Regions from separate parts of the Exiguobacterium sp. KKT215 genome, predicted to be linked through region 1. Evidence: riboswitches for the same ligand, from Rfam matches in the RefSeq annotation. Region 1 holds a riboswitch; each other region holds the start of a gene.
The links. Region 1 has a riboswitch for S-adenosylmethionine ahead of ACZ2GZ_RS14120 (Na+/H+ antiporter NhaC family protein). Riboswitches for the same ligand answer to the same signal wherever they lie in the genome.

Region 1 (10,225 bases):
CACAACTTGTCAGGCCGTCAAATCGCTCACGGGAAATATATCCCGAACTGTCAGAAGTGGGTCGTCATGAACCACGATGGACAAGCGATTGGTCAGTTGAAGGACAAATTCTCGTTATTCGGGAAAAAGTGTGAGTACAACGTCTACGAACGCGGTCTCTATACGATTCAATACGATGTCGAGCGTTACAAGTTCAGCGTTCGAGACAAAGCAGGTAAGCTTGTGGCGGAACTCCGCAAACAAGACGATGATTGCTTCTGCCTGACGAAAGAGGCCGACCAACTCTCGATGTTCGAGTTGTTGTCTGTCCTTAAAACGCTGACAGTCAAATCACGGATGCCAATCGCGGTATCGGTGTAACGAATATGACGAACACCAGTCACTGCGACTGGTGTTTTTTTCTAAAAAAAGCCTCATTCGACGAAGGTCAAATGAAGCGGTTCAAGTAATGTTTCGCCTCGATCTCGAGTGTCGTCACGCGATGGGCGTATAGACAGAGTTTGAGGACGTGCAAGATGTTCGGGTGGGTGACCCCCATCTTTTCGATCGAGCGCTTCGCACGCGTGTCGAGGAGCTCGATCGGGCTCGTCGACTTGGCGTACTCGGCGTAGAGGCGATAAAAGTCGATGGGCGAGATGAGGTCGTCCTCGTCGCGGTCAGGATTGTTGAAGATGAGTGCGAGGAGAGAACTCGTCTCTTCAAGTGAGAACAAGTGCTTCAAATCATCCAGCAAATAAATGATGGCCGCTTGTTGGAGCGAGTATTTCTTTCCGACCCGGGGAACCCCGATAATTTTACGGACTTCTCGCTTCGTCCAGTTCTGAATCGTGGTAGCGGACAAATGCTCTCCGGTCAACGTGTTCGCCAAAGCGACGATTTGATTGATTGACAGCCCGTTCTTTTCAATATGAAACAAGTGGATTTTGCGAAGTTCTTTCGGGAAATGCTCGCGTACGTCCTCAGGGAAGAGTGAGATGGCCCGGTCAACGTCGCCAACCCGCATATAGTGAAGGCAATCAGCCAAAGTTTGAATCGAAATTGCGTCGCGCATACAGGCATCCTTTCTATAGCCGCCTTCGTTCGTTGGCTATACAGTCATTTGACCTCATTCTACCAAATGTTTGAAAAGGAAGCTAGGCTATCGCTTGATTAAGGTATAATGAAAACGTACAAAAAATGTAGATAAAGGTGGTTCAAAGATGAATGAATGGGTCAGTTCCATCCTGTCCATCGTCATTGTCCTGGTGTTTCTCGTCGGTCTTGAACAGATTGGCAAACGCCTCGGCTGGACGGATGAGACAATTCGTAAAAGTGTACATATCGCGGTCGGCCATTGGTCGCTGCTTGCAGTTTGGTTAATGGAAACTTGGTACGTCGCCGCCGTGCCGCTCGTCTTTTTCACGTTCGCGAACGCGTTCCTTCTTTATAAGAGTCCGTCACCGGTTCATCAGACGGAACGTAAATCGCTCGGCACCGTCTATTATCCAATCGCCTTGCTCGTCATCCTGTTCTTCTTCTTTGAATCAGAGCCGCTCGCCTTTTTGGCAGGATCGCTCGTCTTGGCGTGGGGCGATGGCCTGGCCGCGCTCATCGGTCGGAAGTACGGGACAGTGACCTATGATTTATACGGACAGAAGCGCTCGTTCCAAGGTAGCATGGCCATGTTCCTCAGCTCGTATGCCGTCCTCTTTTTATTATTTTTGTGGGATGATATTCCACTTTGGCAAGTGGTAACATATGGATTCATTATTTCAATCATTGCCACACTCACAGAAGCAATTTCGTATCGAGATTGGGATAACTTTACAATTCCTATCGTCGTTGCCGTTGCTGCATCATTATTGTTATAAACCAATTCCTTCATTGTAAAGAAAACGTTGCTTGTCACCCCTGTCAAAGATTTGTATACTGTGTTTCGTACTGAAATCATTCAGTGACGTGCCTGCCTCTCTCTTGACGAACCGAGGCATGCTTTAAAATTGAACGTAAAGGATTGAGGCAACGCATGAGCTTTTTAAATCAACTACTCACTATCATTCCGGCCGATCGCGTGAAGCAAGATGAGCCGCTGTCGGCACACACGTATACAAAATTAGGTGGGCAGGCCGATTATTTCGTGGCCCCGCACACGTATGAAGAAGTTCAAGCCGTGCTTGAGCTCGCCCATCGCGAGAGCGTCCCATTCATGATTCTCGGGTTCGGGTCGAACTTGATTGTCCGTGACGGAGGCCTTCGTGGCATCGTCTTAAACTTGAACGAACTGAAAACGATTCGTCGAGACGGGAATCAACTGATCGCCCAAGCCGGTGCGGCCATCATCGACGTCTCACGTCAAGCGTTGACCGAAGAGTTATCTGGCTTAGAATTTGCCTGTGGCATCCCGGGAACGGTCGGTGGCGCGGTGTATATGAACGCAGGCGCCTACGGTGGAGAAACGAAAGACGTTATCACGAGTGCGGTCGTATTGTCGCTTGAAGGGCAGCTCATGACACTTACGAAAGACGAACTCGATCTCGACTACCGGACGAGCCGGATTTCGAAAGACGGGTTGATTGTGCTCGAAGCGACGTTTGAACTCGAACCGCTCGGCTATGAAGCGATCAAAGACGTCATGGACGACTTGACGTACAAGCGCGAGTCGAAGCAACCGCTCGAGTATCCATCATGCGGTAGCGTCTTCAAACGACCACCGGGCTACTTCGCCGGCAAATTGATTCAAGACTGTGGCCTGCAAGGGAAGCGGATCGGTGGAGCGGAAGTCTCACTCAAACATGCCGGATTCATCGTCAATATCGATGAAGCGACAGCGACTGAGTACATCTCGCTCATCCGTCACGTCCAGGCGACGGTGAAGGAGAAGTTCGAGATTGAGCTTGAACCAGAAGTGAAAATCATCGGTGAGGACATCGCCGTCGAGAACGCATAAGCACACAAACGCTCGAACCGATCGGTTCGAGCGTTTTTTTATAGAGTGCCGACATCAAAAAAGCCGCCAGCAATAATGCTGACGGCTTTACGTTTATGCTTGTAGTTGCTTCGTGATGGCTTCGGCTGGAGCGACGAATGTGTAGCCAAGGTCGCGGGCGACGGCTTCATACGTGACCGTCCCGTCGATGACGTTCAATCCTTTAAGCAAGGCTGCGTTCTCGCGGAGTGCCGGGAAAATCCCTTTTTGTGCGCACTCGACGATATACGGCATCGTTGCGTTCGTCAAACCGAGTGTCGACGTGCGTGGGACGGCACCTGGCATGTTGGCGACGGCATAGTGTTGAACCCCGTAACGCTCGTACGTCGGCGCGTCATGTGTCGTGATATGGTCGATGGTTTCGCAGATTCCGCCTTGGTCGATGGCGACATCGACGATGACCGAACCTGGTGACATCTGTTGGACCATTTCTTTCGTGACGAGCTTCGGTGCTTTCGCGCCTGGAATGAGGACGGCACCGATGACAAGGTCACTTTCAGCGACTTGTTTGGCGATGTTGTAGCTGTTTGAGATGAGTGTGTTGATTGTGTTGCCGAACTGATCATCGATTTGGCGCAGGCGAGCCGGGCTGATGTCCATAATCGTGACGTTGGCACCAAGACCGATCGCGATGCGGGCGGCATTCATCCCGACGACACCGCCCCCGATGACGGTGACGTTCGCACGTGGTACGCCTGGCAGGCCAGACAAGAGAATCCCTTTTCCACCGTGTGGTTTTTCAAGGATTTGGGCGCCGATTTGAGCAGCCATCCGTCCGGCCACTTCGCTCATCGGTGTGAGGAGCGGCAATGTGCGGTCGATCTCGACCGTCTCATAGGCGATGGCCGTCACACCAGAATCGACGAGTGCTTTCGTAAGTTCTGGTTCGGCCGCCAAGTGCAAGTAAGTGAAGAGGGTCAAGTCAGGACGGAAATAATGATATTCCGATGGTTGCGGTTCCTTTACTTTCAACGCCAATTCCACGTTTCCCCAAACGTCCGCGGCGGTGTCGACGATGGTTGCCCCCGCATCGACATACTCCATATTTGTGAAGCCGCTACCGACGCCCGCTTCCGTCTCGACGAGGACCTCGTGTCCAAGTTCAGTTAATACAGCTGCACCCATCGGCGTCAAGGCGACGCGGTTTTCGTTGTTTTTAATCTCTTTCAATACCCCGATTTTCATGTAAAGTTCCCCTTTCTCTACTGACACAATTTGTTCACACCTCTAGTATAGACCCATCCGAAAACGCTGTCTTTAGCATGGATTCTAAAAGTGATCACGCCCACTTTGTGAAAAAACACAAAGTAGGCGTCAATCGTCTTGGCGGTATTGACCGGCCTTAATGGCAAGATAAACGGCGGCCCGTTCAGGGAGCGAGACTTGTGTGATGTTCGTCAGTTCTTCAATCCGCCGAATCCGGTAGAGCACGGTATTCGGATGGATGTGAAGATGAGCGGCGACACGCTTGACGTTCCCATCAAAATAGAAATACCATTCGAGCGTCGTGACGAGCTCGGTATGATGTGTGACATCATACGCCTGTAGGCGCTCGATGGTCGGATGCGTCTCGAGACGAAGCCCGATGCGTCGGGCCAAATCGGGTACGAGCTGATAAATTCCGATCTGTTCGAACGTGCGCGATGTCGCAAGCTCATACGGGAACTTTCGGCGAAGCGACGTGACGCGTCGTGCTTCTTCCATCGCCGCATAGAGCATGTCGCTCTCAAAAAAGCGTCGACTGATGCCAAGGCGCGGCTCCGCTTCAATGAACTTGTCTCGGAGCTGCGTTTCAAAGCGGTCGGCCCACTGCAAGAGCGCCGTTTCTTCCTCGGCCAAGTCCGATTTCATATAATGCCAGACGAGTAACTGCTGGCCATCGATCGCGTGCAGGACGACTTCAATCGCTTGCTGGGTCGCCAATACATAAAACAGTCGTTCCGCCAGTTGCGGGGTGACCGGCTGGGCACATTCAATCACGGTGAGGCGGCTGGCGACGGCAATCGGTGCGAGCTCATTCAAGCGATCGCGGTGGGATGGCGATAAGACGGGAGTGGCCAGCACTTCTAAAAAGAAATGTTCCAATTCGGCGTCGATGCGCCGTTCGTGCATCGCGATGGTCATCAGCAATTTTTTGGCGATGTTCGCCCCTTCTTGTAGGACGGTGAGTTCTTGTTCTGAGAACGGCGTCGTTCGGGCCAGGCTCCAAATGTAACCGAGCACGTCACCTTGTTGCTTGATGACGACGGCCGCCCGCTCACCGAGACCAACGGCCATTCGGGCCGGGATAACGACCGGTTCGTCGCGGTCGATCACTTCTTGAAGGATGCCACTTTCCCATAAGTCTTCGATGACTGCTTCCGGGACACGGCGGCCGATAATCGTCGCGATTCGTGCCGGGTCGGTCGAGTCGGGGTGGGTGCTATAGGCCAGCAACTGATGGTGTCGATTTTCAATCGTGATGGGGGCCCGAATCGCTTGTCCGATTGCTTCGGCGAGCGTATCGAGCGACTCATAAGATTTCTGCAAAAAAGGCATGTCGATTCCTCCTCTCTCTCACTATACCGTCTCTGTTGTGAAAGTTCACAAAAAGATGGTGAGTTTTTAGAAGGGGGGAACGACATGCCTGCATCATTCACATTAAATTGGGAAAAACAGTCCGACCACGAGACCGAGTAAAGCCCCGACGATGACTTGGAACGGGGTATGACCGACCAGCTCATTTAAGATGGGCGTCTCGTGCTTGATTCCTTTGAAGTAGTCGTTCAACAAGCGGGCCTGGAATCCGACCGCCTGACGAACGCCGGTCGCATCGTACATGACAATCGTCGCAAAAATCAAGGCGAGCGCGAACATGCTGGAATCGAGCCCTTCGATTCGACCGATGACGGTCGCTAAGGCGACGACGGTCGAAGAGTGGGAACTTGGCATCCCACCCGAGGCAAACATGATTTCTAATTCAAAATCTCGTGTTTTAATGAGTTCGGTTACGAGCTTGGCTGCTTGTGCGATGAACCAAGCGAGCAAGGCGGCGAGTAAAGGTTCGTTAAAGAGCAATCGATTCACTTCCTGTCTGACAATGGTATCTACACTATACCCGATTCTGTCATCGGCTAGACGTAAGGTTTCTGTCAAAAAAGCACCCCGAGCATAGGCTCGAAGTGCTTTCTGGTCGATTTTTGTTACCCGACGACGCCTTCAGTCTGCTGAAGTTTGTCCGCGATATTCTCGATGATATAGCGGTTACGTGGATGCTCCTGGCACTCTTTCGAGCATGAACGCATTTGTTTCGGTTCACACTCTTCACAACAGAAGTGTTGGGCATTACACACCGGGTTGGCACAATTAACGTAGCGCACCGTCTTCGTTCCGCAGTGCATGCATTCAGAGACGATTGACGGATTGACCGTGTTGACCGGGACGTTGATGCGTTCGTCGAAGACGTACAGCTCGCCTTCCCAGTCCTCACCTTTCGTGGCTTCGTCTTTGCCGTACATGGCGACGCCGCCTTTAAGGTGGAAAATATTGTCGTGACCTTGGTCACGCATATATGCGGTAAATTTCTCGCAACGGACGCCTCCGGTACAATACGTGAGTAACGTTTTCCCTTCGTAGAGGTCCTTGTTCTCTTCGAGCCAATCGGGCATGTAACGAGAAGCCTCTACATCGATTTTGATCGCGTTTTTAAAGTGACCAAGATCGTACTCATAGTTGTTACGAACATCGAGGATGACGACATCGTCGCGATTCATCATCTCTTTCCATTCTGCCGGTTCGAGGTACGCCCCGTGTTGTTTAGGTACGTCGAACTCACCATCAAAGCGCCACGTCACAAGCTCTTTCTTATGACGGACAAACATTTTCGAGAACGCATGCTCTTCGACTTCATCAATTTTGAACTCGATGTCGCTAAAGAGCGGGTTCGCTTTCAAGTCGTTCATGTACTGCTCGGTCTGTTCCCAAGTCCCAGAGCACGTCCCGTTGATTCCTTCGGAAGAAATCAAGATGCGTCCTTTGATGCCGAGGTCCTTGCAATACTTGAGGTGCTCTTGTGTGAGCGTTTCTGGATCTTCGATATTGACGTACTTATAGTACAGCAAGACCCGCATTGGTTTTGTTTCCATGTGTGTTACTCCCCTGTGTTCAGTTTTTTGCAGGAAAACGAACGTTGGGTTGTGTCGTTCGACGAACGGACTTGCCTGCAACCACAAGTCCATATTATATGATAGATATCACAGCGAAATTTCGCAAATACTTTTTATTTTTTTACGACAGTGGGCAGGGGGATGCGTCTTCCTGAGCGAAATCGGGTAAAAAGGATTAACGAAAGTTGAAGGTGGAAACCGATATGCTCACATCACTCCAAAAATATATTTTAAACTTGATTGAATGGTTGCAAGGTCTTCCGGGCGGCCCTTGGGCCGGACTTGGAGCCCCGTTCCTCGAAGCGATTTTTCCGTTTCTCCCACTCGTCCTCATCATCTCGGCGAACGCAGCGACATACGGTTTTTTGCTCGGAACGTTGTTATCTTGGGTCGGGAGCTTACTCGGGACGATTCTCGTCTTTACGGCCGTCCGTTATGTCTTTCGAAAGCCGATGACGCGTTGGCTCGAAAAACATAAGCAAGGCGTGTATTGGCTCGAACGCATCAATCATATGAGCCCCGTCTCGCTCGGTTTTCTTTATTCACTCCCGTTCATTCCGGTCAGTCTGATTACGTACTTACTCGCTCTTATCCAAATGCCGCTCCGGACGTTCATCATGGCGGCCGGGTTCGGGAAACTGCTCGTCGTCTTGATTTTTTCCGTGATCGGCGACCAGTGGGAAGAATTTATCCAAAGCCCGTTGCGATTATCGATGCTCGCCCTGCTACTGTTCGTTCTGTGGGTCATCAGCCGCGGACTCGAAGAACTGCTCAAACGGCGTGCTTTCAGAAAACGGAACGAGCAGCTGAAACGTGAACTTGAAGCGAAACGACAAACGACCTTGTGAAGCGACTGCTTCACAAGGTCGTTTTCGTTAAGCGCGTTTTTTGAAACGCGGGAAGTTAAAGGCGATGGCCAATCCTCCGCAAATGAACAACAAGAACGGATAGAACATATACGGCACGAGCGCCGGTGATGCCGTGTTCGTCAGTTCGGCCGCAATGAGAAGCTGTGCCCCGTAAGGCAACAGACCTTGGACCCCACACGAGAAGATATCGAGTACACTCGCAGACTTTTTACGTTCGATGTCATAATCGTCGGCGATGTTCGCAGCGAGCGGACCAGCCACGAGAATCGAAATCGTGTTGTTCGCCGTCGCGACGTTTGTCGCACTGACGAGCCCGGCGATGCTCCACTCCGCGCCGGCCCGTCTTTTAATTCGGGACGTGAGCGCGTCACGCAAGTACGTGAGTCCGCCGTTATGCGAGATGAGTCCGACGAGCCCACCCATGAGCAATGTCAGGAGTGAAATCTCGGCCATGCCCATCATGCCGTCCGCCATGGCGGTGACGTACGTGGTGACGGCTAGACTGCCATCCAACAGACCGATGATGCCGGTTAGGGCGATGCCGCCGAGCAAGACAAGGATGACGTTCATTCCCGTCAAAGCGAGCACGATAACCGCCAGATACGGAATCAATTTATACCATTCAAACGCCGCCGGCTCGATGGTGGATTCTCCGCTCGATAGGACAGCGAGTAAAATCGTTGTGATGACGGCTGCCGGCAAGACGATCCAAAAGTTGGTCCGGAACTTGTCGCGCATGTTCGTCCGCTGGGTGCGGACGGCTGCGATCGTCGTGTCTGAAATGAACGACAAGTTATCTCCGAACATGGCACCCCCGACGACGGCTGCTGCCGCGATGGCGATATTGACGCCGCTTTCCTCATGGATGCCGAGAGCGATCGGAGCCAGTGCGGCAATCGTCCCGGTCGACGTACCCATCGCCATCGAGATGAAGGCTGCGATGACGAACAGGCCGCTCAATAGGAGCGAGGGCGGTAGTAACGTCAATGCCGCATTGACGGTCGCGTCAATCGCACCGATTGCTTCGGCGACGCTTGAAAACGCACCGGCGAGCAAGAAGATGAACACCATGATGAGGATGCTCGGGTTCCCGGCACCTTGGGCGACGCGTTCGACCGTCTGGGTGACGCTCCCTTTTGTCATCATCGCCGCGACGATGACGGCAATCAAGGCCGCGATCAAGACGGGGAATTTATAAAAGTCGTCATAGTAGATGCCTGCCCCGATAAAGAAGACGAGGAAGACGAGTAAGGGCAAGAGCGCCCATTTGTTAGCTGTTGGTTGTTCCAATCGATTCACCTCATTCATAAAAATAAAAAGAGAGCCTTCTGAAAAAAGGCTCTCTCGACAAGAAACACTTTTTTCATCTTTCGAGCAGACCGCTCGCTGGATTTGGCACAGGTTACCCGCTGCCGAGACGTCATCGGGCCAGTCCCTCAGTCTCTCTTGATAAAAAAGTTGTGATATTTAGTTATAAGACACGTTCCCTAACGTACCTGTTTCAAATCTGCTTGTCAATAGCAAACCCCCACGCGATGAACGTGGGGGCGAGTCAGGTCGTTAAGAAATTATAATGGGCGACGCGGTTGCGACCGGCGTATTTCCCGCCGACGTAGAGCGCGCGGTCGGCGTTACGAATCGTATCGTCAAGACGTTTGTCGCCGAACGACTGAATCGTATCGACACCGATTGAAGCGGTGACGGGTATATCGATTCCGTCGACGTGGAACGGTTTGTTCTCGATTTGTTGACGGATGCGCTCGGCAATCTCGACGGCGGCCTCAACATCACAACGGTTTAAGAGCAAGATGAACTCTTCACCGCCGTAACGGGCGGCAAAGTCTTCGGTGCGGAGCACTTGACGAATGCGGCGACCGAATTCTTGGAGCACACTATCTCCGACTTGGTGACCGTGCGTGTCGTTGATTTTTTTGAAGAAGTCGATATCGAGCATCGCGACGGAAATCGGATACATCGAGCCGTCCGAGATCTGTTGAATCCCGTATTCATAAAAAGCCCGTGCATTGGCAAGCAGCGTCAAGCTGTCCGTCCGGCTCTCGGTATAGAGGCGGTCGCGTTCATGACAACGACTGATCGTCCGATTGAACGACTTGAGCAGTTTGAAAATCTCGCGTTGAATGATGGGCGGATAGCCATAGACGTGCTCGCCCGTCATCACAATCCACGTGCGGATTCCTTCGATTTCCTCGGAACGGACCGAGATGAAGCTATGATAGTCTTCATTA
Region 2 (10,225 bases), 1.3 Mb from region 1:
AAATGGGCGCCTCGGGCGACTGGGCGTCACACAACATCGAGCATGCGGTCTCGGCTGTCCATGACATTCCACACGCAGGCGGACTCGCAATCTTGTTCCCGCGCTGGATGGAGCATGTGCTTGAAGAAGACAACGCTGCTCGATTTGCACGCCTCGGGACGGAAGTGTTCAACGTTGAACCGGCCAGTAACGATCTTGAGACGGCGAAACGGACGATTGCAGCTGTCCGCGCCTTCTTCGACGAGCTCGGTGCACCAAGCTCACTCCGTGACTATGACATCGATGAATCGACATTTGACGCCATCCTCGACTCGGCGATGAAACGAGGCGCATTCGGTCGCTTCCGTACGCTCGAACGTGAAGACGTCGCAGCGATTCTTGAACTGAGCAAATAAGGCGATTTCATGCCTATTTTGCAATAATGATTGAACGAATCCGACGTTTCCGTTTATGATGGGTCATGTATGGCTCTTCAATGAGCGATTTAAAGGAGGAAATGACATGTCAACAGTACGTTTCGATTATTCAAACGCCCTGTCTTTCGTCGGGGAACATGAAGTCGATCAATTGCAAGAAACCGTGAAAGCAATGCATTCGGTCATTCATGACCGCAGTGGGGCAGGTAGCGATTTCCTTGGGTGGGTCGACCTTCCAACAAACTACGATACGGATGAGTTTGCTCGCATCAAAGCGGCTGCGGAACGAATCCGTGAAAATTCGGACGTCCTCGTCGTCGTCGGAATCGGTGGATCATACCTCGGCGCACGCGCGGCAATCGAGATGCTCCAACATTCATTCTTCAACGTGTTATCTAAGGAAGAACGCAACGCACCACAAGTCTTCTTCGCCGGCCACAACATCTCGTCGACATACTTGACGGAGTTGCTCCAAGTGCTCGAAGGCAAGGACGTCTCAGTCAACGTCATCTCGAAATCGGGAACGACGACTGAACCGGCCATCGCGTTCCGTGTCCTCAAACAGTTCATGGAAGACAAGTATGGTCAAGATGGCGCACGTGAACGCATTTATGCGACGACAGACCGTGCCCGTGGCGCCTTGAAGACGCTCGCGGATGCAGAAGGCTACGAGACGTTCGTGATTCCAGATGACGTTGGAGGTCGTTTCTCGGTGCTCACACCGGTCGGACTCCTTCCGATCGCGGCAGCAGGCATCGACATCGACGCCCTCATGGAAGGTGCACGCGATGCCCAAACGGCTTACTCGTCTCCGAACTTGGCGGAAAACGAAGCGTACCAGTACGCGGTCGTCCGTAACGCTTTATATGCGAAAGGCAAGTCGATCGAGTTGCTCGTCAACTACGAACCAGCCTTGCATTACGTATCGGAGTGGTGGAAACAGCTTTATGGCGAGTCAGAAGGGAAAGACAACAAAGGGATTTTCCCGGCGGCAGTCGACTTCTCGACGGATCTCCACTCGATGGGACAATACATTCAGGAAGGTCGTCGTGACTTGTTCGAGACGGTTATCCGTGTCACGAACGTCCGTCACGCGATGAACGTGCCGGAAGATTCACAAGACCTCGATGGCTTGAACTTCCTCGCTGGTGAGACGATTCAATTCGTCAACGACAAGGCAGCTGAAGGAACACTCCTCGCCCACACGGACGGAGAAGTCCCGAACCTCGTCGTCGAATTGCCAGAGATGACGCCGTACCACCTCGGTTACTTGTTCTACTTCTTCGAGAAGGCATGCGCGATGAGCGGATACATCCTCGGAGTGAATCCGTTCAACCAACCAGGCGTTGAAGCGTATAAAGCGAACATGTTCGCGTTGCTTGGAAAACCAGGTTACGAAGAGCAAAAAGCTGAGCTTGAAAAGCGCTTGAACCAATAATTTTGAGTAGGTCCGCTCCGGCGGGCCTATTTTTTTGTTTGAAACTAGTGGAAGACAAGGTAAAGTGAGAGTAGACAGGGGAAAGAAAGGGATGGACTATGTTGACATTCACGGACTACTATCACAATAAAGTCGAGTTGAGCTTTGCGCACTATCCATTTTCGGATACACCGCTCCACGTCTGGGTCGTCGCTCGCTTTGAAAATCAATGGGTGCTGACGAAGCACAAGCAGCGCGGGCTCGAGTTTCCGGGTGGGAAAGTCGAACCCGGCGAACACGAGGATGACGCCGCGATTCGGGAAGTGTATGAAGAGACGGGCGGTGTCGTGAAGACGCTCCATTATCTCGGCCAATATCGCGTGCTTGGGCGTGGCGACACGGTCATTAAAAATATTTATTTCGCCGAAATCGAACGTTTCGACGATCATCCGGCGGTCGACGAGACCGATGGGGCCGTCCTTATGAAGGAATTGCCGACGAATCTGCTCCGGAACAATCGGTACAGCTTCATGATGAAAGACCGGGTGCTCCCGGAAACGATGAAGGTGCTCTATGAAAAACAATTGGTTTGACAAGGTCGAGGTCCTGCCGCCGTACGCCGGTTATCCGGTCCATCGTGGCTGGTATGCGACGCGTGACGGTGAGGACGTCGTCGCCTATACGATCACACCGAAACGGCCGAACGGACATGTCCTGTTCTATCTGCGCGGCGGAACAGGACGCATCGGGGATGTGCGTTTGCCCCGGTTGATGCAGTTCGCTGCCAAAGGTTTTCACGTCGTGGCGCCCGTTTACCGGGGTAACCATGGCGGGAGCGGGAAAGAGGACTTCGGCGGCGCCGATCTAGAGGACGTCCTGTCTCTCTACGATCGTGTCCGTCGAACGGATACGTTCATTCATGCCCTTGGTTTCTCGCGCGGGGGCATGATGGCGTTGTCGCTCGCCGCGGAACGACCGCTCACGTCCGTCACGTCATGGGCGGGTGTGACCAATCTCGAGTGGACGTATGAAGAACAGCGTTCGATGCGGAAGATGTTGCGCCGTATGACCGGGGGCGACCCGGAAGCGGCCCGTGCCGCTTATGTTGAGCGCTCGCCGCTCTACAAGGAATGGGATGCACCGACGTTGTTGATTCACGGCACCGATGATGAACAAGTCCGCCTGCGCCATGCGACGGCGGTAGCGGAACGGATGGGGGAGCGGGCCGAACTTTGGGTCGTCCCGTTCGCCCATCAACTCCCGTTTTGGGAAAAATGGAAGACGACCGATGCGGCGATGGAATGGATGCTCGCCAACTCAAAAAAATGAGACGCTGCCGAATCGGCAATCGTCTCATTTTTCGTTATACGATGATTGGTCCGGCCGCAACGACCGCCTCACTCGCTTTCGTGAATCGTTTGAAATTGTCCTGGAACTTCCGGGCGAGCGCCGTTGCTTCGGCATCGTAGCGCGCTCCGTCTTTCCATGTGTCCCGCGGATTGAGCACGTCGCCTGGCACGCCGTCAATGTGGCGTGGAATCTCGACATTGAAAATGTCGTGGCGCGTCGTCTCGACGTCACGCAATTTGCCGTTGACCGCCGCGTTCACCATCGCCCGTGTATAGGCGAGCTTCATCCGTGATCCTTCTCCGTACGCGCCGCCGGTCCAACCCGTGTTGACGAGATAGACGTCGACGTCGTGCTTCTCAATCAGCGTACCGAGCATGTCCGCATAGCGCTCCGGTGCGAGCGGCAAGAACGGTGACCCGAAGCAGGTCGAGAACGTCGCCTGTGGTTCAGTGACGCCGCGCTCCGTGCCGGCGAGTTTTGACGTATACCCTGACAAGAAGTGGTACATCGCCTGCTCTTTCGTCAATTTGCTGATTGGAGGCAATACCCCGTATGCATCGGCCGTCAAGAAGACGATCGTGTTCGGATGACCGGCCCGTGACGGAAGCATCGCGTTATCGATGAATTGAATCGGATAGGCGGCCCGTGTGTTCTCGGTGAGCGAGATATTCTTATAATCCGGTGCCCGGTTCTCGTCTAAGACGACGTTCTCAATCAATGAGCCGAAACGGATGGCATCGTAGATTTCCGGCTCGTTCTCGCGCGACAAATTGATCGTCTTCGCGTAGCAACCGCCCTCGATATTGAAGACGCCGTCGGGTGACCAACCGTGCTCGTCATCCCCAATCAAATGGCGTTCCGGGTCGGCCGACAGTGTCGTCTTCCCAGTTCCCGATAGACCGAAGAAAAGGGCCGTCTCGCCGGCGTCCGATACGTTCGCCGAGCAGTGCATCGATAACACATGTTGTTCCGGCAACAGGAAGTTCATGACCGAGAAAATCGATTTTTTAATCTCGCCGCCGTATTCTGTTCCCCCGATCAGAATGGTCCGCTTGGCGAATGAGACGAGAATGAACGTTTCGGAGTTCGTCCCGTCGATGACTGGATCGGCCTTATAACTCGGTGCATAGATGACCGTGAAGGGCTCGAAGGCACCTTTCGTCGGCCATTCACGCAAGAACAACTGTTTGGCGAACAAATTGTGCCACGCGTATTCCGTGATGGCACGGACCGGGAGCGTATAGTGCTCGTCTGCCCCCGCAGACGCCTCGAGATAATAGAGCTTGTCTTTCGTTTCGAGGTGCGTCAACACTTTGTCGAGTAGCGCGGTGAACTTCTCTTCCGCGATCGGTTGGTTGACTGGACCCCAGTCTACTAAATGATTGCTGACTTCATCTTGCACGACGAATTTGTCTTTCGGTGACCGTCCTGTGAATTTCCCAGTACTGACCGATAAAGCCCCGTCTTTCGTCAGTACGCCCTCACCGTTGCGAATGGCTTCTTCCACCAGTTCTGGAACCGTCAAGTTCCGCATCATGTCGGCACCTTTAATTAATTCTTCGATTTTCAGGAGCGTTGTCGCCATCCTGAATCCCACCTTTCCCCTAAATAGATGTGGATGAAATCCGCATACTTCCGCGTTTAATCAGTATGACGTTTTTATTATATGTGACATACTAATCAAAAACAAGCATTTTTTACCCTTTAAAGTAAGCGCTTTCTTACATTGTCATTCTAACATATTCTGTATCAGGTCATAGTACAAAAACCAAAACGGACAAAAAAATGTTTGATATTTCACAAACATAACTATTTGACCGTTTGTGAAAAGTTTGACGAATTCGGTCGATACGCTTGACAGAACGGGGTGTCATTTATATGATGGTCTTCGTAACGGATACTCTTATTCTGAGCGGTGGAGGGAACAAGGCCCTACGAAGCCCAGCAACCGTCCGAGTTTTCATTGTTATTCGGAAAAGGTGCTATCCTGAAGCGAAGCGTAAGCTTCGAACGATAAGAGGGTAAGGAAGAACGATTCAACCTTTCCCATTTGAACATGGCGAGAGGTTTTTTTCATTACCGTCCCAAAGCAACGCGTAAGGGGAACGAGTACCGTCCACACATCACCCTTTATTATAGGAGGTTTTTCGAAATGGCAAACTTGAACCGTCGACTTTTCACTTCGGAGTCCGTCACGGAAGGACATCCGGATAAAATTTGTGACCAAATCTCAGATGCGATTTTGGATGCAATTTTAGCTGAAGATCCAAACGCCCGCGTTGCGGCTGAGACGTCTGTCACAACAGGTCTCGTGCTCGTAGCAGGTGAAATCACAACATCAACTTACGTGGATATCCCGAAAGTTGTTCGTGAAACTGTTCGTGAGATCGGCTACACACGTGCGAAATATGGTTTCGATGCAGAGACTTGTGCTGTCCTCACATCGATCGATGAGCAATCGGTAGACATCGCGCAAGGTGTTGACCAAGCGCTCGAAGCTCGTGAAGGACAAATGACTGAAGAAGAAATCGATGCAATCGGTGCTGGTGACCAAGGTCTCATGTTCGGTTACGCAACAAAAGAGACGCCGGAACTCATGCCGCTCCCGATTTCACTCGCTCACAAATTGTCACGTCGTTTGGCAGAAGTTCGTAAGAACGGCACGCTCGCTTACCTTCGCCCAGACGGTAAGACACAAGTGACAGTCGAATACGACGAAGCGAACAACCCAGTTCGCATCGACACAATCGTCATCTCGACACAACACGCGGAAGACATCACGCTCGAGCAAATCCAAGCTGATTTGAAAGAGCACGTCATCGATGCAGTCATCCCGGCTGAACTCATCGACGCGGACACGAAATACTTCATCAACCCGACTGGCCGCTTCGTAATCGGTGGACCACAAGGGGATGCAGGTCTCACAGGACGCAAAATCATCGTCGATACGTACGGTGGATACGCTCGTCACGGCGGCGGCGCGTTCTCAGGTAAAGATCCTACCAAAGTTGACCGTTCAGCAGCGTATGCAGCTCGTTACGTGGCGAAAAACCTCGTTGCAGCGGGACTTGCTGACAAAGCAGAAGTTCAACTTGCTTACGCAATCGGTGTTGCTCACCCGGTATCGATCGCGGTTGATACGTTCGGCACAGGCAAATTGAGCGAGACTGAGCTCGTCGAACTCATTCGTGAGAACTTCGACCTCCGTCCGGCCGGCATCATCAAGATGCTCGACCTTCGTCGCCCAATCTACAAGCAGACAGCAGCTTACGGCCACTTCGGTCGTACAGACGTTGAACTCCCATGGGAGCAAACGGACAAAGCGGCAGTGCTCGAAGAAGGCGCGAAACGTTTCGCATAAGCATAGAAAAACGACCTTTCACTCGAAAGGTCGTTTTTTTTAGGCTTGCGGCTTGTCTTCAGTTGTTGAGTTCTCTTTGCCAAGTGCCGTATCTTTCGCTTCGACGACTTTCTCGCCAATCGATTGTAAATCCGATTTCGCTTCTTGTGCCGTCCCGACGACTTTGTTCACGTCTTGTTTGACCGTGTCGACTTCACCGGCGACTTTTTCATAGACGTTTTGCACGTCGGTCGCGACGTCTTGAATGACCTCGGTCGCTGCTTTCACTTGACCGATGACTTGTGACGCCGTTCCGGCCGGGTCTTGTTTGACCGTGTCGACGAGACCGCCGACCGATGACTTCGCGCTCGAGAACGATTGTTTCGTGTTCTCACGGTTTGACGTGCTAAGTAAGGCGAGTAGGCCGCCGACGAGGGCGCCGAGGAGCATCCCGGTCACGACTGTGATTTTTGGGCCTCCTGTGTTCGTCTGTTCAAACTGACGGTTCGGATGATTGGCTTGCTCGACTTGTGGATCGTGTTGTAGTTTCGGTTCCATGGTAACACTCCTTTTTATAAGTTGGCATTGATACTCTTATACCCGACACAAAATGGAAAATAACGTCTTCCTTCATTTCGACATCAAAAAGTAATGAACGGGCAGGATATTTTTTTGCCGATGGGGAATGTTACTACTAGATTGGCCAAAAGGGGGATGCCGTTATGAAGATTCGAGAAGCCGTGCCAGAAGATGCCGCCACCATCCGCGACATTGCGCTCGCGACGGTCAGTGAACGAGACGAGGTTCGTTCGAAAGTAATGGAACGCGCCTATCAACAAGAAGAGATCGTCCGCGCCATCAGTTCAAGCGAGGAAGCGAAAGAGCAGTTGTTCATTGTCGGTGAGGCCGAAGGCGACGTCATCGGCTTCTATCACGCCATCGACCGCGGGGACACATGGGAAGTACTCCGTCTCTATCTTCATCCGGCTCATCACCGCCAAGGCCTAGGGACGGCACTGTTGTCGCATCTACGGGAACGGAAAGTCCAACCGATCGAGCTGTACGTCGAAAGCTCGAACGAGCAAGCCATCGCTTTTTTGAGTCATGAGGCGTTCATCGAACTGAATCGAATCCAAGAAGAAGTATACGATCAACCGATGGAACTGATTCATTTACGGTACGACCCGCGCTAAGACCCTAGACGGATTTTCAACCAAACATCAGTCTCGGCTGATGTTTTTTGTTAGTATAAAGATATGTGATAACAAAATGAGGTGACAGCATGGCTTATGAAGAAGAATCACGAAAAGGGGTCATCGTGATCGTGTATCCGCTCCAGTTCACGTCGCGTTTGAGTGAGGCGTTTTTAGGACGGTTGCGGGACGAGTATGAAGTCCTCGTCGTGACCGGCCAGACGGTCGGTTTGACGGCGGAAGACCATAAATTGTTAATCAAGAACACGTTACGTGAGGCGAGTCAGTACAAGCTGCCGATTCACGTCATCGCGTTCAGTCTCGGGGCGTTGTTGACGAACCGCTTGCTCCAGGAATATGACGTGCCGCTCGGCAGTCTGACGTACATCTCACCGCTGTTCGACTGGCATCCGTCCCGCCAAATCGGCGGACTGAAACAAGTCGTGGCCAGTGCGGTCGACCGTTTCCGTCCTGACCTTCCGCTCGGCATGATGACGTTCATGGGTGGCGGGGAAGAGTCGTCGCGCTTCGGGGAGATCACGTACGGTCAATACCGTGAAATCGAAGAGGAAATCGTCGAGCATCAAGAAGAGAAGAAACATCTGCCGCGTCTGCCGCTCGCTTGTTTCTACGCACCGGACGATCGCTTCGCCGATGTGAAATTGACACTCAACGTCTGCCGGAAAATCGGCGGCGACCAAGTGTATATTCGTCGGCTCGAAGGGTTCCCGCACTTCGGCTATGAACGATTGAATACGAAGTTCGCGGAGACGCTCATCACGTTTTATGAATTGATTCGAGAATGAAATCAGGCGACTCGCATGAGTCGCCTGTTTTTTTATGCTCGTTTTTCAATCGCCACGATGAACGGGGGATGATTGATTTGATTGATGAAGCCGTAACGGAGGACGCCGGCCCGTTTTTGATCGATTGATTCGACATAGGCTAGCACTTCGTCGCGCTCGACTTTGCCGCTCTCATGGCCGTGATAGATGACGACGACGATGACGCCGCCGACGGCCATGACATCGAGCAGTTGCTCGAGGGCGTCGATGGTCGTATTGCCGGTCGTCGTGACCGACTTGTCGCTTCCCGGTAAATAGCCGAGATTGAACACGGCCGCTGTGATTGGGCGTGTCTCGTCTGCCACGATGTCCCGGACCGTGTCGTGGCTATCATGAATGACGGTGACACGGTCCGTCAATGTTGCTTCCTCGATACGAGTCCGTGTTGCCTCGACCGCCGCGGCTTGAACGTCGAACGCATAGACATGTCCCGTCGCTTCGACGAGTTCGGCTAAAAACAATGTGTCGTGCCCGTTGCCGGCCGTCATATCGATGGCGACGGCACCTGGCGTCACATGTTCACGAAGTAGGTATTTCGCGAACGGTAAAACTCTCATTAATCCCATGGCTCTCATCCTTCTTTTTTCCTTGGAAAGAATCACGACGCATTAATTCGGCATCGATGGCGTTTAGGACGGCCATCTTGTGCCGGCTCCACGTCGGACCGATCAACAGATCGGGTGGACCGTCACCGGTCAGACGATGGATGACCATCTCGGGCGGTAATACTTCCAATTGATCACAGACGAGCGAGACGTAAGTCGTCTCGTCCATGAGCTCGAGCAGTCCTTTTTCGTATTGTCTGGCGAGCGGGGTCTGCTTCAAGACGTGGAGCAAATGGATCTTGATTCCTTGTACGTCCATTTTAGCAACTTCTCGCGCCGTGTCGAGCATCATCTCCGTCGTCTCGCCCGGCAGGCCGTTGATGATATGGACAACGACGCTGATTTGGCGTCGCCGGAGTTTGTCGAGTCCTTCCAAGAACGTCTTGTAGTCGTGACCACGATTGATTTTCCTCGCCGTCGCATCGTGAATCGTCTGCAGGCCGAGTTCGACCGTGAGAGATGTCCGTTCATTCAACTCGGCGAGATAGTCGACGACGTCGTCTGGCAGACAGTCCGGTCGGGTCGCAATCGATAGACCGACGACACCGTCCTCCGCGAGGGCGGGCTCAAACAATTCCCGGAGCCGGGCGACGGGGGCATACGTGTTGCTGAACGCTTGGAAGTAGGCAATGTAACGGGCGTGTTTCCATTTTCGGTGCAGCCGCGCCTTCACTTCGGCGAATTGGACCGAAATCGGATCACAGGCATTGCCTGCGAAGTCGCCACTTCCGTCATCCGAGCAGAACGTACACCCGCCCTTCGAGACGAGCCCGTCCCGGTTCGGACAAGTGAAGCCGCCGTCGAGCGGTACTTTGAACACTTTTCCGCCGAACTCGCGGCGATATGCTTCATTTAATTTGTGATATTTGGCTTCGCCAAACGGGTTTTGCATGAATATCCTCTCCTTCTTTGCTCATGCTATCACAAAGATAAGTCACCGTTATTTCATAATAAGTAATTTTTCTTGACAGTTATGAGGCGTTCCGTTAGCTTGGAGGAGGACTTATTTTTGATTCGGCCGTCGTGCCGAATTTTTATCGTTTAACGGGTAGGAAAGGA
Region 3 (10,225 bases), 580 kb from region 1:
GTGCAACGTTCCTTTTGTCCGTCAAATCCACCGACATATGTTCCCAAATTTCATGGTTATTCGCTGCCTCCCAGATTCCTTCTATATGACTGATTTCCATCGGCACTAGCTTGACAACTTCATTCTCTAAGGTTTTCATTTCCCTCACTCCTTTCTATCATTACACTTCATTTCTGGTATGCTTAACATAACCAATTCGGAGTAAAATTTACATACCAAGGAGTGTTTGGAGTGGAACTGCAAGTAACGTTTCCATCGGGAACCACAAAATATATGGCCATTTATGAACACATCAAACAGCTCATTCTACAACAACAGTTAAAAGCGCATTCAAGAATGCCCTCTAAACGCGAATTAGCCAATCAATTGAATGTCAGTGTATTTACCGTACAGGAAGCATATGCCCAATTACTGAGTGAAGGTTACCTGTATTCAACAGAGAGACAAGGTTATTTTATAGGGGAGATTGAAGCCCCCTTCCAAGAAAAAGCTGCCCTTCAAAAAGAAGAATTACTGCCAACGATAAAAGAAGAGTCCTTAAATTTTAGAAACGGACAAGTTGATCCAACAGAATTTCCATACAAAATTTGGAACCGCCTGTATCAAAATTTTCTGGCTCCTGCCCATATTGCGAATGGTGCTTGGCAAGGGGAACCGGAATTACGGAACGAAATTGCAAACTATTTGCGCCGATCCCGAGGATTGCATTGCCATGCAAAACAAATTTATGTTTTCAGTGGTACTCAACAACAATTAAGTTGTCTGTGTCAATTCCTCATTCCTTCTAAAGTAGGAATCGAGGAACCTGGCTTTATTCGGGCAAATGCGGTTTTTCACCAATTAAACATACCTGTTTTACCTCTAAGGTTGGATTCTGAAGGCTGTACCGTACCGAAACAGCCAGTGACACTTCTTTATACAACTCCAGCTCACCAATATCCACTTGGCACCATAATGTCGATCAACAGGCGCCTTGAGTTGTTGACATGGGCAAAAGCTTCTTCCAGTTACATCGTGGAAGATGATTATGATTCGGAATTCCGTTACCGAGGAGCCTCCATTCCAACGTTGGCTCATTTAGACTCTTTAAATCAAGTTATTTATTTTGGTACGTTCTCAAAAACCTTACTGCCTTCTATTCGAATCAGTTATCTTGTCCTCCCCTTATCTTTAGTGAAAGAATATGAAGCATTCAATGCACTGCAGAAATCCACTGTTTCCAAAATCGATCAGTTAGTTGTTGCAGAATTCATTAAGACAGGTAGATATGAGAAGCACATCGCCAAAATGCGAACCCTTTACCGCTCAAAGAGAAAGTGCTTGATTGAAGCGATAGATGAATTTTTAGGAGAAGATTTTTCTGTTAGAGGAGATGAGGCTGGATTGCATATCATTGTTCAATTACCTGCTTTCTTAACGGAACGAGAAGCAATTGCAAGGGCGCATTCGCTTGGCATTGCAGTTGATGCCGTATCCCATATGTATCAAGAAACCAAATCCACCGACCGAGTGATTATCGGATACGGGGCTTTGAGTGTTGGAGAAATTCGGAAGGGCATTCAATCGCTTGCATCGGTCTGGAAAAGTCCCTAAGTTAAAGTCTTAAGAATAGGTTTCATATCTATCAAGCGTTCGTAAATGTGTCAAATCATTTTACGAACGTTCGTCACCTAACACACACTTTTAAGTGCAAGATAACGGTTAAAATCATCGCAAAATAACAGTAGAAGTAACACTTTGCATGTCCTCATAAATAAAAAAACTTCAGCAATTGAAGAAAAGAAGATTGATTTCGATATGAATCGGGAATAAAATGTTCCTGTGAACTTAAAAAATAGATCACTGTTAAATATGAAGGAACACAACAAAAAAGGGGATGTTTTTAATGGATTGGCAGTTAATTCTGCAGTACGCCTGGATCATTGTCGTACTCGTCGGTCTAGAAGGGCTACTTTCTGCAGACAACGCACTCGTCTTGGCGGTTATGGTCAAGCACTTGCCGCGGACGGAACAGAAGAAGGCACTATTTTACGGCTTGCTTGGAGCGTTCGTTTTCCGCTTCATCGCATTGTTCCTAATCTCATTCTTGATCAACGTCTGGCAAGTCCAGGCGCTCGGTGCGCTTTACTTGATCGGAATGAGTGCACGACATCTGTATATGACCTATAAGGCCCGCAAGCTAGAGCCGAAACAAGATCTCGCTGCTGAGGCGAAAGAAGAGACGGCTGTCACAGAGAAGCCGGTCACGAAGAAAGAATTCTGGTGGACGGTTGCTAAAGTCGAGTTTGCCGACATCGCCTTCGCGGTCGATTCGATTCTCGCAGCGGTCGCGCTCGCGGTCAGCTTGCCGCCACTCGGTCTCGGTGAAATCGGTGGGATCGACTCTGGTCAGTTCTTCGTCGTCTTGACAGGTGGACTCATCGGGGTCATCTTGATGCGTTTCGCTGCTCGAATTTTCGTCAAACTGTTGCATCAACGCCCATCACTCGAAACAGCTGCTTTCATCATCGTCGGCTGGGTCGGTGTGAAGTTGACGGTGCTCGTGCTTGAACACCCTGGCTTCAAGAAATTGATTGCCGGCACACCGTTCGAATTCATGGGTCTTCCGGACGGATTCGTCCACTCGACGGCGTGGACCGTGTTCTTCTGGTCGGTCATGGTCGGTATCGCGGTATGGGGTTGGTTCTCTTCAAAACCGACAGCCACTGCCAAACATTAAAAAATGGTCTCTCACCTTTGGGCGAGAGACCATTTTTCATGCTGTCACGTCTTGCTTCTCGTAAATCGGCACCCAGCCTTCGGTCGTCACGAAAATCCGGACGGCGACGACTTTGCGGTCGTCTTGGAGCGTGAAGTAGTGGCGTGTGTTCACCGGCACCGAGATGAGGTCGCCTGGGTTGAGCTCGATGTTGAAATAGCCACGTTCGGCGTCATCGATGGCGAAGATGCCATGGCCGCTGACGATGAAGCGGACCTCGTCATCTGTGTGGTGATGTTCCTTTTGGAAGTTGACGAGCAGTTCGTCCAAGTTCGGCGTCGCATCCGACAACGAGATGACGTCTGCCGTCTCATAGCCACGTCGCTCCGACACGTCGCGAATCTCGTCACGGAACGTCGACAAAATCGCTTGTTTGTCCTCGTCCGTCAACTGATAGTTCTCTTGCAGGTTTTCCGGGAGCTTTGTGATGTCCCACTGTTCGTACAGAATCCCGCGAGACTCTAAAAAGGCACTCACTTCAGTTTGATCGACGTAACGCTCTTCGGTTTGTTGGAAATAGACAGTTGCCATGGTTGGTTCCTCCTTATGAATGGACGCCTAGGGCGCGTAGTTTTAATGTATAACTGAACAAAAATTCGTAAGCCTCTAAATAGCGTTTGGCCGCGTCCGGGGTCTCGCCCCAGACGGTGATACCATGATTGCGGATGAGAACGGCACCGGCGCTTGCGTGGATGTGAGGGGCGAAGGCGGCCGCGAGCGTCGGGATGTCCGCATGGTTCTCGATGATTGGCACGCGAACGACCGCGTCCTCGTCCCAGTAGCCGAGCGCCTTGATGATCTCTTGGCCGGTGAAGACGACTTCGCCGGTGGCAGCATGGAGCTCGGAGATGACGTTATTGTCGACCGTATGGACATGGAGCGAACACGTCGCGTCCGTCCGATTGAACACTTCGACGTGGAGCAGCGTCTCGGCGGATGGTTTTCCTGTCTGTTCGCCGATCAAGCGTCCGGCCGCATCGACGTGAACAAAGTCTTCCGGTGTTCGTTTTCGTTTATCGCGTCCGCTCGCCGTGACGAGAAATTCGAGCGGATCGTCGGAAACGCGAATCGCCAAATTCCCACTCGTTCCGGGGAACCAGTCGCGGGCGGCGAGTTCGTCTTTAATGTCGGCGAGTTCAAGCCAACGTGTCGCAAGGCTCATACGGACACCTCCTTCAAGTGATGGGTGATGTCGTCGAACGTCTCGAACGGGGCGTAACGGATGCCTGCCGCTTCGCAGAGCGTGATGAGTTGACCTCGGGCATAGACGAAGTCGGCACGCTTCGCGACCTCGAAGTCGGTCACTGAGTCGCCGATGACGATCAAGCGGTCGGCGGGATTGACGATGCGGCGAGCGAGCGTCGGTTTGCAACAGCCGCAATCGTTCGTGCACTGTTCGTCGCAAGCGTGTGGCCACGCGACGGTTACCGTCTCAGCGGAGAAGTCGGCGACGTTGCAGTAGATATGCTCGGGGGCGACATGCCCGTCCAAGACCGGCTGCACGAAGAAGTCCATCCCGCCGCTGACGACGTCAAACTTCCAGCCGTGGGCCCGAACTTGTTCTAAAAATGCCGGGAACCCTTGGCGGAGCGTGATCCGCTCCAATAAATAATCACGGTAAGCCGGGGCCTCCGCGCTCGGCAACAGTTGAAACAGTTGACCGACACCGGAGCGAATCGAAATCCGTTGCTCGAGGACCGCATCTTTCAACTCGACCCAAGCCGGCGGGGCGAACGCCTTCATTAACGCGATAATATTGTCTTCCGCCGTGATCGTCCCGTCGAAGTCGCACAGGATATGGACCGTCATCGTGACGCCCACGCCTTCAACGCGGTATCGAGCTCGTCCGTCTGTCCTTCGGTTTGGCCGAGAACGTGAGCGATCGCTTGTCGGAAAGCACGAGCCCCGGCGGCTGCGCCGTCCGGGTGTCCGTGAATGCCACCGCCGGCGTTGATGACGACATCCGTCCCGAAATCACGAATGATATCAGCGACGAGTCCTGGATGAATCCCGGCTGACGGGACCGGTAAAATCGGTTTCGACCAATGCGGTTCGGCGCTCTGGTCACGAATCGTGAACGCCTCTTCACGCGGTGTCGCGAGGGAGCCGTACGGAGACGGGAAGAGCGTTAAATCGGCCCCGGCGAGGCGTGGGAGTTTACCGAGTAAGAGCGAATGACTGATTGACCCGGTCAAGGCGCCGGCAAAGGCCGGATGTGCCAAGATGGGGACGTGGATATCCGGATCGTTCGCGAGTTCGCGCAGTGCGTCGAGACCGTACGTATAGACGTTGAACAGGAGCGCTGTCGCACCTGCCTCGATAAGACGGAGCGCCTGGTCACGTAGACCGAACACGGGGCCGCTCAGCGTGATGGCGTAGAGGACACGTTTCCCGGTCGCCTCGAAGTGGGCTTGAATGACGTCCGCTCCGATCCGGGCCCGTTCGAGCGATGGGGTGAGCGGGTTGTCGTATAAAATCTCGTCGTCTTTGACGATATCGATGCCTCCGGCGAACTGATCGCGGAGTTGCTGCTCGAGAAACGCGAGGTCACGGCCGATGACACCTTTGAAGATGCTCATGACGAGCGGGCGATCATGAACACCGAGTAAATCGCGAATTCCAGTGACCCCGAACTTGGCGCCTTTGAAATGAGGGGCGAGCGTCTCGGGCAACGTCAAATCAATTAACCGAATCGAATCGTCGAGGGACAGTTTCCCGAACGTCGTCGTCAAGATGGATGAAAAGTCAGGGCTGACATTATGTAACGGGTAGCGGATTGTGAAGCGGCTCGTCGTATCCGTATGTGTCGTCGACACGACCTCACCCCGGTACGCCTGTAACTGCTCTTGCTCTAAGTGAGGTAGCTCCGTCCAAGTACCGACGGTCAGCTCGAGGGCGATTTTGTCGGCGACGGTCGCGACCGCGTCCGTTCGTTTGATTTCATATGTGGCAGTGATACTCATATGGTTCCTCCTTCCAGGCAAACAAAAAATGACCCCATGCCGAGGCAAGAGGTCATCATAAAAAATGAACTCTTATCTCTCAGCTTTCGCTGCAAGAATTAGCACCGTGCCATCTCTGGTCGGTTGCTGCGACATCATCGGGCTCGTCCCTCCGTCTGCTCTTGATAAGAATGTGATTTGAAGTTGTGAAATTTAATTGAATTTTTGCACAGAATCATCATGTCGTCAATTCCTTTTTTTCCAAAAAAAATATTTTGGGAAGTTGTTTCCATATATGCACAAAAAAAGACGGAGTTGCGTCGAGAAAATGACGTTGACAATCGTGACGTCGAGTCCGTAATATTCATCACATAAGTTCACCGAATCGAATAACACACTCTTATCGCGAGTTGGCAGAGGGAATTGGCCCGATGACGCCGCAGCAACCGACCACTAGGCACGGTGCTACATCCACCAGACGAATGTCTGACAGATGAGAGGAACAACCATTTTGGCTGTGCCTCTTTCTCGCGGAGAAAGGGGCTTTTTTTGTGGGCAACGTACAGGAAGGGGAAAACATCATGTCATATCAACCATTTACAGAACAGACCGTCGTCGAGCACGTCCGTCAATTAGGATACTTGCAAGAAGGAATCGCCGAGTGCGAGGAGATCGGGGACGGCAACTTGAATCTCGTCTTTCGGATTCGCCAAGGCGAACAGCGCCTGATCGTCAAACAAGCGCTCCCATACGCCAAAGTCGTCGGTGAGAGCTGGCCGCTCACGCTCGAGCGGGCATGGATTGAACAGTTGGCACTCCGTGAGTTTGCGACTGTCGCGCCTCGATTCGTCCCGGCTGTCCTTGGCAGCGACCGGACACTCGCTTACACGATTATAGAAGATCTATCTGATTATGAGATTGTCCGCACCGGCTATTTGAACGGGGAGAGCTACCCGGAACTCGCCCGTCATGTCGGTGAATTTTTGGGCGAGACGCTGTTTGCGACGTCGGATTACGCAGCTGGACCGATCGCGAAGAAGCGGATTGAACGTGACTATTACAACCCGGAACTGTGTGACATCACCGAGAAGCTCATCTTCACCGATCCGTTCAAAGACGCGGAGTCGAACAACATCGAGACGGCGCTGCGAGCAGATGTCGAACGCCTTTGGCAAGACCAGGCGCTCAAGATCGAGGTGACGAAATTGAAAGTCGGGTTTGTCACGAAACATGAGGCACTCCTGCATGGAGACTTACATACGGGTAGCATCTTCGCGACTCAACAAGAGACGAAAATCATCGATCCAGAGTTCGCATTTTACGGACCGTTCGGCTTCGACCTCGGCCAAATCATCGCCCATTTGACGCTGTCGACGTTCCATGACCCGCTCAAACGCTTCGAGCGTTTCACGGACGTCTTGACGGTGTGGGAGACGTTCGAGAAGACGTTTCGGGCCAATTTTGAGCGCGCCGTCGAGCCGTTCAATACGGATGGTTTCGTCGACGAGTTGTTGCGGACAGTCTTCAGCGACACGATCGGCTACGCCGGTTGCGAACTCATTCGCCGTGCCGTCGGACTGGCCGGTGTCGCCGATCTCGAGACATTGCCGGAAGCGACGCGGCTCGAACGAAAACGTGACGCGCTCGCCCTCGGGACGGCGCTCATTAAAGAACGCCACAGCGTCGAATCGATTGACGACTTGGTGACACTCCTGTCGGGGGTGCGCGTATGACGGTCCAAAACATCCGTTTCCATCCACAGACAGATGAACTCATCCTATTGGATCAGACGTTGTTGCCGCACGAAGAGCGTTACGTGACAATCGAGACGCTTGAACAGGCCGAACATGCCATCGAGACGCTCCAAGTCCGCGGCGCCCCGGCCATCGCTTACTTCGGGGCGTTCGTCCTCGCCAAAGAGGCGGGCCGGTTAATCGATGACCCGGACTTCACGCGTCGGCTCGACCTCGTCGGACGCCGCTTGATTGCGACCCGGCCGACAGCTGTCAATCTGCAAAACGTGATTGAATCGCTCCTTGATTTAAATGTCGGGGATGACTTTGAGGCGATTGCCGAGGAAATCAAACGCCGCGCCATCGCTTTGTACGACCGGGACGTCGATACGTACCGGGCCATCGGCGAGCATGCACTGACGGTGTTGCCGGCCGGGGGGAACGTGTTAACGATTTGCAACGCCGGTGCCATCGCGACATCGCGTTACGGTACGGCGCTCGCACCGTTTTACGTCGGAAAAGAACGAGGTGTATCCTTCAACGTCTTCGCCTGTGAGACGCGACCGCTCCTGCAAGGGGCACGCCTCACTGTCTGGGAGCTCGATCGGGCCGATATCGACGTGACGCTCATCACGGACAATATGGCGGCTTGGACGATTCAGTCGAAACGAGTCGACGCGATCATCGTCGGAGCCGACCGCATCACACGGACGGGTCACGTCGCCAATAAAATCGGGACGTTGCAGCTCGCCGTCCTCGCCAAGCATTACGGCATTCCGTTCTACGTCGCGGCGCCGCATTCGACGTTCGATTTGACGGCGGATGACACGATTGAAATCGAGGAGCGGAATCCGTCAGAAGTCACACATATCGGTGGTCAACCGACGGCGCCCGTCGGTATCACCGTCTTCAATCCGGCGTTCGACGTCACGACGCCCGACTTCATCACTGGACTCATCACCGAGGCGGGTGTGTTCGAACCGACAGAGGCCGCCATCACACATCATGTAGGGGGAACGATTCATGTCTAAAAAACTATTGATTTTGTTATTCACATTCGTCTTGGCGCTCGTCGGTTGCACGAACGAGCAAGCGGCCCCATCGAAGCCAGCCGAGAAGACGGCAGAGACCAAGCCCGTCTCGGTCTCGAACGGGACGTTGCCGAAAGAGATCGACGTCGCCTTGATTATGCAAATGTCGATTGGGACGTTCTCGTCGCAGTATATTAACGGGGTGACGGAACAAGTCGAATCGTTCGGCGGCAACGTGAAAGTGTACAACGCCGACAACGATCTGTCGAAGATGGCGAGTTACGTCGACACGGCGACGACGCAAGGCGTCGATGTCATCTTGATTGACCATGGTCGCGCCGATGCGTTGAAAGAACCGGTCCAACGCGCACTCGACAAAGGCATCAAAGTCGTCGCGTTCGACAACGATTTGACGAACGACGGGGTGACGGTCATCGACCAGGACGACTATTCACTCGCTTGGCGTTCGCTCAAGGCACTCGCCGAAGATTTGGACGGCGAAGGCAACATCGTCACGATTTGGGTCGGTGGCTTCACACCGATGGAACGACGCCACACGATTTATGATGCGTTCTTGAAACGCTACCCGGGCATTACGGAAGTCGCCAAGTTCGGTTCGGCGACGAACAATACGGCGCTCGACACACAGAGCCAGATGGAAGCGATTTTGAAGAAGTATCCGGAAGGCGAGATTGATGCCGTATTCGCGATGTGGGACGAGTTCGCTAAGGGTGCGAGCCGTGCCATCAAACAAGCTGGACGTGATGAAATCGCCGTCTATGGCATCGATTTGAGTGACGAAGACCTTCAACTCATGCAAGAGGACGGTAGCCCGTGGAAAGTGACGGCGGCGACCGACCCGGCTGAAATCGGACGGATCCAAGTCCGTTATGCGTATCAAAAATTAGCGGGTGAAGAGACGCCGTCGATTCATTCGGTCGACCCGTATCTCGTCAATCGTGACGTCTTGCCGGACGAGAAAGTGACGATGGACGACCTCGGTCAATACGTCCCGAACTGGGGCGCATCAGACGCGGCCTGGTCGGACTGGATGAAAGGGACGGACTGATGTTACGGCTCGAACGCGTCACGAAACGCTATGGCGACGTCACCGTGCTCGACGATGTCAGCTTCACGCTCCGACGTGGCGAGATTCATGGATTGCTTGGATTGAACGGGGCCGGAAAGAGTACGCTCGTGAAGCTGTTGAGTGGCGCCATCATCCCGACGTCCGGGACGGTCGAACTCGACGAAACGGCGGTCACATTCACACCGGCCGAGGCGATTCGCCGCGGGGTCATCACGGTGTCGCAAGAAGTCGATGACGCGCTCTATCTCGATTTACCGATTTATGAGAACGTCGTGCCGTGGCAGGCGGTCGAGCGGATTCGTCCTCGCGAACTAAAACAGCGAGCGGCTGCCTACTTGGAACGTGTCGGGCTAGAGATTGACGTGACCGAACCGGTCGGGCGTTTCCCGCTCAGTGTCAAACAACGTGTCTTGATTGCCCGTTCGCTCGCGAGTGATGCGGCCTACCTCTTGCTCGACGAACCGACGGCCGCCTTGTCGACGGATGATGCGGCGGCACTGCTCACATTACTGCAGTCGCTCGCAGCAGAGGACGTCGGCATTCTTCTCATCACCCATCGATCGGACGAACTGTCGCGCATCACCACGACGACGACGTTCCTCCGGGATGGGCGCATCGCTTACGAAGGGCCGTTTCAGGCGTTGTCAGAACGGGATATCCATACGTATTTG

Region 2: linked by a shared signal. The riboswitch ahead of metK (methionine adenosyltransferase) and the one ahead of ACZ2GZ_RS14120 (Na+/H+ antiporter NhaC family protein) in region 1 are both predicted to bind S-adenosylmethionine.
Region 3: linked by a shared signal. The riboswitch ahead of ACZ2GZ_RS01740 (2,3-diketo-5-methylthiopentyl-1-phosphate enolase) and the one ahead of ACZ2GZ_RS14120 (Na+/H+ antiporter NhaC family protein) in region 1 are both predicted to bind S-adenosylmethionine.

The regions. Positions count from the first base shown of each region.
Region 1 covers NZ_CM145756.1:2,694,967-2,705,191, reverse strand. Annotated here, with positions in the region: gene ACZ2GZ_RS14165 (LURP-one-related family protein) at 1-360, shown strand, start outside; gene ACZ2GZ_RS14160 (DUF1836 domain-containing protein) at 428-1,051, opposite strand; gene ACZ2GZ_RS14155 (diacylglycerol/polyprenol kinase family protein) at 1,200-1,850, shown strand; gene murB (UDP-N-acetylmuramate dehydrogenase) at 2,006-2,926, shown strand; gene ald (alanine dehydrogenase) at 3,020-4,150, opposite strand; gene ACZ2GZ_RS14140 (PucR family transcriptional regulator) at 4,280-5,503, opposite strand; gene ACZ2GZ_RS14135 (divergent PAP2 family protein) at 5,606-6,031, opposite strand; gene trhO (oxygen-dependent tRNA uridine(34) hydroxylase TrhO) at 6,148-7,089, opposite strand; gene ACZ2GZ_RS14125 (TVP38/TMEM64 family protein) at 7,314-7,958, shown strand; gene ACZ2GZ_RS14120 (Na+/H+ antiporter NhaC family protein) at 7,986-9,287, opposite strand; SAM riboswitch class I at 9,340-9,435, opposite strand; gene ACZ2GZ_RS14115 (GGDEF domain-containing protein) at 9,532-10,225, opposite strand, start outside.
Region 2 covers NZ_CM145756.1:977,710-987,934, forward strand. Annotated here, with positions in the region: gene ACZ2GZ_RS05125 (iron-containing alcohol dehydrogenase) at 1-395, shown strand, start outside; gene ACZ2GZ_RS05130 (glucose-6-phosphate isomerase) at 502-1,854, shown strand; gene ytkD (RNA deprotection pyrophosphohydrolase) at 1,953-2,426, shown strand; gene ACZ2GZ_RS05140 (alpha/beta hydrolase family protein) at 2,407-3,162, shown strand; gene pckA (phosphoenolpyruvate carboxykinase (ATP)) at 3,197-4,768, opposite strand; SAM riboswitch class I at 5,084-5,203, shown strand; gene metK (methionine adenosyltransferase) at 5,336-6,544, shown strand; gene ACZ2GZ_RS05155 (hypothetical protein) at 6,584-7,081, opposite strand; gene ACZ2GZ_RS05160 (GNAT family N-acetyltransferase) at 7,246-7,716, shown strand; gene ACZ2GZ_RS05165 (alpha/beta fold hydrolase) at 7,806-8,522, shown strand; gene mnmM (tRNA 5-(aminomethyl)-2-thiouridylate-methyltransferase MnmM) at 8,555-9,127, opposite strand; gene mnmL (tRNA modification radical SAM protein MnmL/YtqA) at 9,081-10,058, opposite strand.
Region 3 covers NZ_CM145756.1:299,185-309,409, forward strand. Annotated here, with positions in the region: gene ACZ2GZ_RS01710 (GNAT family N-acetyltransferase) at 1-139, opposite strand, end outside; gene pdxR (MocR-like pyridoxine biosynthesis transcription factor PdxR) at 232-1,593, shown strand; gene ACZ2GZ_RS01720 (TerC family protein) at 1,886-2,719, shown strand; gene ACZ2GZ_RS01725 (1,2-dihydroxy-3-keto-5-methylthiopentene dioxygenase) at 2,756-3,289, opposite strand; gene ACZ2GZ_RS01730 (methylthioribulose 1-phosphate dehydratase) at 3,303-3,920, opposite strand; gene ACZ2GZ_RS01735 (2-hydroxy-3-keto-5-methylthiopentenyl-1-phosphate phosphatase) at 3,917-4,567, opposite strand; gene ACZ2GZ_RS01740 (2,3-diketo-5-methylthiopentyl-1-phosphate enolase) at 4,564-5,721, opposite strand; SAM riboswitch class I at 5,791-5,892, opposite strand; SAM riboswitch class I at 6,098-6,200, shown strand; gene mtnK (S-methyl-5-thioribose kinase) at 6,282-7,433, shown strand; gene mtnA (S-methyl-5-thioribose-1-phosphate isomerase) at 7,430-8,464, shown strand; gene ACZ2GZ_RS01755 (sugar ABC transporter substrate-binding protein) at 8,457-9,533, shown strand; gene ACZ2GZ_RS01760 (sugar ABC transporter ATP-binding protein) at 9,533-10,225, shown strand, end outside.